DNA from 2 places in the Pseudomonas sp. R1-7 genome. Region 1 is predicted to be linked to the other one. Evidence: predicted binding sites of a transcription regulator. Region 1 holds the regulator's gene; the other holds the start of a gene.

Region 1 (3,110 bases):
CGTCCGCGCATCGACATGGTGATCCAGCCGAAAAAGAAAACCGACGAGCAGAAGGCCCAGTAATGGCAACTCTGAAAGCCCAGCACCTGGCCAAGAGCTACAAGAGCCGCCAGGTTGTGCGCGATGTCAGCCTGTCCATCGACAGCGGCCAGATCGTCGGCTTGCTCGGCCCCAACGGCGCCGGCAAGACAACCTGTTTCTACATGATCGTCGGCCTGGTCCAGTCCGATCAGGGTCGCGTACTGATCGACGACCTGGACGTGAGCCACCAGCCGATGCACGGCCGGGCAAGGGCTGGCATCGGCTATCTGCCACAAGAAGCGTCGATCTTCCGCAAACTGTCGGTTGCCGACAACATCATGGCGATTCTCGAGACCCGCAAGGAGCTCGACAAGGCCGGTCGTCGCCAGGAGCTGGAAAGCCTGCTGCAGGAATTCCATATCAGCCACATTCGCGACAACCTCGGCATGAGCCTGTCCGGCGGTGAACGTCGTCGCGTGGAAATCGCCCGCGCCCTGGCCACCGCGCCGAAATTCATTCTACTCGACGAACCCTTCGCCGGCGTGGACCCGATTTCGGTCGGCGACATCAAGCAGATCATCCACCACCTCAAGGCCAAGGGGATCGGCGTGTTGATCACCGACCACAACGTTCGCGAAACACTGGATATCTGCGAAACTGCCTATATCGTCAACGATGGCCAGTTGATTGCCGAAGGTGACTCCGCCACCATCCTGGCCAACGAACTGGTGAAGGAAGTTTATCTGGGTCATGAGTTCCGCCTGTAAGCGCAAGTGCCTGGCGAATCGTCCGGGCGTTGCCAATTTTATTGTGACGACGCCCTAGGCAAACACCTCGGTTTCAGGCATATAATTTGCTTAAGTTTGGCGCTCCGGCGCCCTGTAGTGGATGGCGCATGTGCGCCGGCAAATAAGGTGTTTAGCCCCTGCCATGAAACCATCGCTAGTCTTGAGAATGGGCCAGCAGCTGACGATGACACCGCAGCTGCAACAGGCCATCCGCCTGCTCCAATTGTCGACCCTGGATCTGCAACAGGAAATCCAGGAGGCCTTGGAATCCAATCCGATGCTCGAGCGCCAGGAAGAAGGCGACGACTTCGACAACACCGATCCACTGGCCGACAACGTCGAACAGAAAACCACCCCCGAGATCCAGGAACCGTCCTACCAGCAGGAAGCCGCCCCTACGGTGGATAACCTCGAAGATGGTGAATGGAACGAGCGCATTCCCAACGACCTGCCCGTGGACACTGCGTGGGAAGACGTCTATCAGACCAGCGCGAGCAGCTTGCCGAGCAGCGGCGACGACGACGAATGGGATTTCACCACCCGCACTTCCGCCGGCGAGAGCCTGCAGAGTCATCTGCTCTGGCAATTGAACCTGGCGCCGATGTCCGATACCGATCGCCTGATCGCCGTGACCCTGATCGATTGCATCAACAATCAGGGCTACCTGGACGAGACGCTGGAAGAAATTCTCGAAGCATTCGACCCCGAGCTCGACATCGAGCTGGACGAAATCGAAGCCGTCCTTCACCGCATCCAGCAGTTCGAACCCGCGGGCATCGGCGCTCGCAACCTGGGCGAGTGCCTGTTGCTGCAATTGCGCCAACTGCCCGCCAAGACCCCTTGGCTGACTGAAGCCAAGCGCTTGGTCACCGATTACATCGACCTGTTGGGCGGCCGCGACTACAGCCAACTGATGCGCCGCATGAAGCTCAAGGAAGATGAGCTGCGCCAGGTCATCGAGTTGGTGCAAAGCCTCAATCCGCGCCCCGGCTCGCAGATCGAATCCACCGAACCCGAATATGTGGTTCCCGACGTGATCGTGCGCAAGCACAACGATCGTTGGCTGGTGGAGCTCAACCAGGAGTCGGTGCCCAAGCTGCGCGTCAATGCCCAGTACGCCGGCTTCGTGAAACGTGCCGACACCAGCGCCGACAATACTTTCATGCGCAACCAATTGCAGGAGGCGCGCTGGTTCATCAAGAGCCTGCAGAGCCGCAACGAAACCCTGATGAAGGTTGCCACCCAGATCGTAGAGCATCAGCGCGGCTTCCTGGAGTATGGCGACGAAGCGATGAAACCGTTGGTCCTGCATGACATTGCCGAGGCGGTGGGCATGCACGAATCGACGATTTCACGCGTCACTACCCAGAAATTCATGCATACCCCGCGGGGCATCTATGAATTGAAATACTTTTTCTCCAGCCATGTCAGCACCTCCGAAGGCGGCGAATGCTCGTCCACGGCCATCCGCGCGATCATCAAAAAACTGGTCGCCGCGGAAAATCAGAAAAAGCCGTTGAGTGACAGCAAGATCGCTGGTTTACTGGAGGCACAAGGCATTCAGGTGGCCCGCCGTACCGTCGCCAAATACCGCGAATCCCTCGGGATCGCACCTTCGAGCGAACGCAAGCGGTTGATGTAACGGGCCACGCCACAGCGTTCCAGTGGCAGGCAACCCAGCCTGCCGCTTTATGCACTGGCAACGAAGGAGAAGCTGTATGCAAGTCAACATCAGTGGACACCAACTGGAAGTGACCGAACCCCTGCGCACCTACATCGGCGAAAAACTCGACCGATTGGAAAGGCATTTCGACAAGATCACCAATGTGCAAGTCACGATGAACGTCGAAAAGCTGCTGCAGAAAATCGAAGCCACGCTGCATATTCCCGGCGGAGAAGTGGTTGCCAACGCAGAGCATTCAGACATGTATGCCGCGATTGACCTGCTGACCGACAAGCTGGATCGCCAACTCAAAAAGCATAAGGAAAAGACCCAGAGCCTCCTCCAGGGCGCAACCGGTCGTTAACCCCCCCAATCCATGATCCGACTAGAAACCATCCTGACCCCCGGCCGTTCCCAAGTGAACGCGCCGGGTGGCAGTAAAAAGAAAGCCCTCGAACAAATCGCCAACCTGATCCACCGCGAGGTGCCTGATCTGGTGATGCAGGATGTCTTCGAGGCCCTCATTGCCCGTGAAAAACTCGGTTCCACCGGTTTTGGCAACGGCATCGCTATTCCCCATTGCCGCCTCAAGGGCTGTGAAGCGCCGATCAGCGCGCTGCTGCACCTTGAAGCCCCCA
Region 2 (3,110 bases), 620 kb from region 1:
ACGTATCCTGCGCCCATGAAAAAGGCCTCCCGAAGGAGGCCTGTTTTCAGTTCACGCCGTGCGTGGCGGCGCTAACCGGATCAGCAGCTGTAGTACAGCTCATATTCCAGTGGGTGTACGAAGGTGCGAACCTTGATTTCTTCTTCGCTTTTCAGTGCGATGTAAGCGTCGATGAAGTCATCGCTGAATACGCCGCCCTTGGTCAGGAACGCACGGCCTTTGTCCAGCTCTTCCAGGGCTTCTTTCAGGCTGCCACAAACCTGTGGGATTTCCTTGGCCTCTTCAGGCGGCAGGTCATACAGGTTTTTGTCAGCGGCATCGCCAGGGTGGATCTTGTTCTGGATACCGTCCAGGCCGGCCATCATCAGTGCAGCGAAGGCCAGGTATGGGTTGGCAGCCGGATCCGGGAAACGCGCTTCGATACGGCGGGCTTTCGGGCTGTTCACGTAAGGAATACGGATCGAGGCGGAACGGTTGCGAGCCGAGTAGGCCAGCATCACCGGGGCTTCGAAGCCTGGTACCAGACGCTTGTAAGAGTTGGTCGACGGGTTGGTGAAGCCGTTCAGGGCCTTACCGTGCTTGATGATGCCGCCGATGAAGTACAGGGCGGTATCCGACAGGCCGGCATAACCTTCGCCTGCGAAGGTGTTCTTGCCGTCTTTGGAGATCGACATGTGCACGTGCATGCCCGAACCGTTGTCGCCGTACAGAGGCTTTGGCATGAAGGTCGCGGTGCGGCCGTAGGCGTCAGCCACGTTGTGTACGCAGTACTTCAGGGTCTGTACTTCGTCAGCCTTCTTCACCAGCGTGTTGAACTTCACGCCGATTTCGTTCTGGCCGGCAGTCGCCACTTCGTGGTGGTGAACTTCGACGGTCTGGCCCATTTCTTCCAGCGCGTTGCACATGGAGGTACGGATTTCGTGGTCGAAATCGAACGGTGGAACCGGGAAGTAACCGCCCTTGATACCTGGACGGTGGCCTTTGTTGCCGCCTTCCACGTCCTGGTCGGACATCCACGAACCCTGTTCGGAGAAGATCTTGAACATGGAACCGGAGATGTCGGACTTGAACTTGACCGAGTCGAAGATGAAGAACTCAGGCTCTGGACCGAAGAAAGCGGTGTCGCCGATACCGGTGGACTTCAGGTATTCCTCGGCACGGTGGGCGATGGCGCGCGGGTCGCGGTCATAGCCTTGCATGGTCGAAGGTTCGATGATGTCGCAGACCAGGATCAGGGTCGGCTCTTCGGTGAACGGGTCCAGGACGGCAGTGCTGTCGTCCGGCATCAGGATCATGTCGGAGGCTTCGATGCCTTTCCAGCCGGAGATGGAGGAACCGTCGAACATCTTGCCGATTTCGAAGAATTCGTCGTCCAGCGCATCACGGGCCGGCATGGTCACGTGATGTTGAGTGCCTTTGGTGTCAGTGAAGCGCAGATCAATCCACTTGACGTCATGATCTTTGATGAGTTGAACCGACTTCGACATATGTCCTCCGGGTGGCTTCGGGCGGGTAGTGGAGTGCCCTTAGATATGGGTGATGCCGGCGCGAATACTCTGCCAAGGCAACCTGCCTCACAAGGGAGCAAATTGCATGCCAGTGCCCCACCATGGGTTTTTTGCACCAAATCCACGCTTTTAAAGGCGTAAATCCAAGATTGTCAGACAATAACGCACTGCAATGTTGCGCAGTCAATCGATAATGACCTGTTTTGGTGCATGCAAAACCATCTTCACATTAACTGGTTAAACCTTGAGCAATTTCCGCTATAATCCGCGCCCCCCTTTTTCGGCTGGCCGTTCGCGCGCTGTTTTCATGAAACTAATCGTAAAAGTCTTCCCCGAGATCACCATCAAGAGCCGCCCGGTACGGATGCGTTTCATCCGCCAGTTGGCCAAGAACATCCGTGCCGTGCTCCGTGACCTGGACCCGGCCGTGGTGGTGAATGGCGTGTGGGACAATCTCGAACTGGAAACCCGCGTCAGCGAACCCAAGCTACTCAAGGAAATGACCGAGCGCCTGAGCTGCATGCCGGGTATCGCGCATTTCCTGCAGGTCGACGAATATCCGCTGGGGGACTTCGACGACATCCTCGCCAAATGCATGCTCCATTATGGTGATGCCCTGGCCGGGAAGATCTTTTCCGTACGTTGCAAGCGCGCCGGCAAGCACCCGTTCAGTTCGATGGACGTGGAAAAGTACGTCGGCAGCCAGTTGCGCCGGCAGTGCGGCGCCGCCGGTATTTCGCTGAAAGAACCGCAGATCGAAGTGCGCATCGAAATTCGCGACCAGCGGTTGTTCGTGATCCACAGCCAGCACGACAGCATCGGCGGGTACCCGCTGGGCTCCCTGGAGCAGACGCTGGTATTGATGTCCGGTGGTTTCGACTCCACCGTTGCCGCCTACCAGATCATGCGTCGCGGCCTGATGAGCCATTTCTGCTTTTTCAACCTTGGCGGTCGTGCCCACGAACTGGGCGTAATGGAAGTGGCGCACTTCATCTGGAAGAAGTACGGCAGCTCCCAACGCGTGTTATTTGTGAGCGTGCCGTTCGAGGAAGTCCTGGGCGAGATTCTCGGCAAAGTCGATAACAGTCATATGGGCGTCATTTTGAAGCGTATGATGTTGCGTGCCGCGACGAGCATCGCCGACCGCCTGCACATCGACGCGCTGGTGACCGGCGAGGCGATTTCCCAGGTGTCGAGCCAGACGCTGCCGAACCTGTCGGTGATCGACTGCGTGACCGAAAAGCTCGTGCTGCGTCCGCTGATCGCCAGCCACAAGCAGGACATCATCGACACGGCCAACGAGATTGGCACCGCCGATTTTGCCCGGCACATGCCGGAGTATTGCGGAGTCATCTCGGTCAACCCGAAGACGGCGGCCAAGCGCGGGCGCGTGGAGCACGAAGAGAAAGAATTCGACATGGCGGTACTCGAGCGCGCGATCGAGAACGCCAGGCTGGTACCGATCGATCGGGTCATCGACGAATTGGGCCAGGACATCCAGATTGAAGAAGTCGGCGAAGCGCTGGCCGGTCAGATCATCATCGACATCCGTCATCCGGACGATGCTGAAGACGATCCGCTGAGCGTTGCCGGCGTCGAGGT

What was found. Region 1 encodes sigma-54, which starts transcription at its own class of promoters, with help from an activator protein. Its sites were predicted from a motif close to ANTGGCATNNANNTTGCTNT; they were not measured.
Region 2: glnA (type I glutamate--ammonia ligase) is a predicted target of sigma-54. The motif match lies at 1,582-1,601, and genes of this name have one in related genera.

What each region holds. Positions count from the first base shown of each region.
Region 1 is NZ_CP071661.1:1,048,934-1,052,043, reverse strand. It holds gene lptA (lipopolysaccharide transport periplasmic protein LptA) at 1-63, shown strand, start outside; gene lptB (LPS export ABC transporter ATP-binding protein) at 63-788, shown strand; gene J3P79_RS04590 (RNA polymerase factor sigma-54) at 952-2,451, shown strand; gene hpf (ribosome hibernation-promoting factor, HPF/YfiA family) at 2,528-2,836, shown strand; gene ptsN (PTS IIA-like nitrogen regulatory protein PtsN) at 2,849-3,110, shown strand, end outside.
Region 2 is NZ_CP071661.1:427,743-430,852, forward strand. It holds gene glnA (type I glutamate--ammonia ligase) at 81-1,487, opposite strand; gene thiI (tRNA uracil 4-sulfurtransferase ThiI) at 1,816-3,110, shown strand, end outside.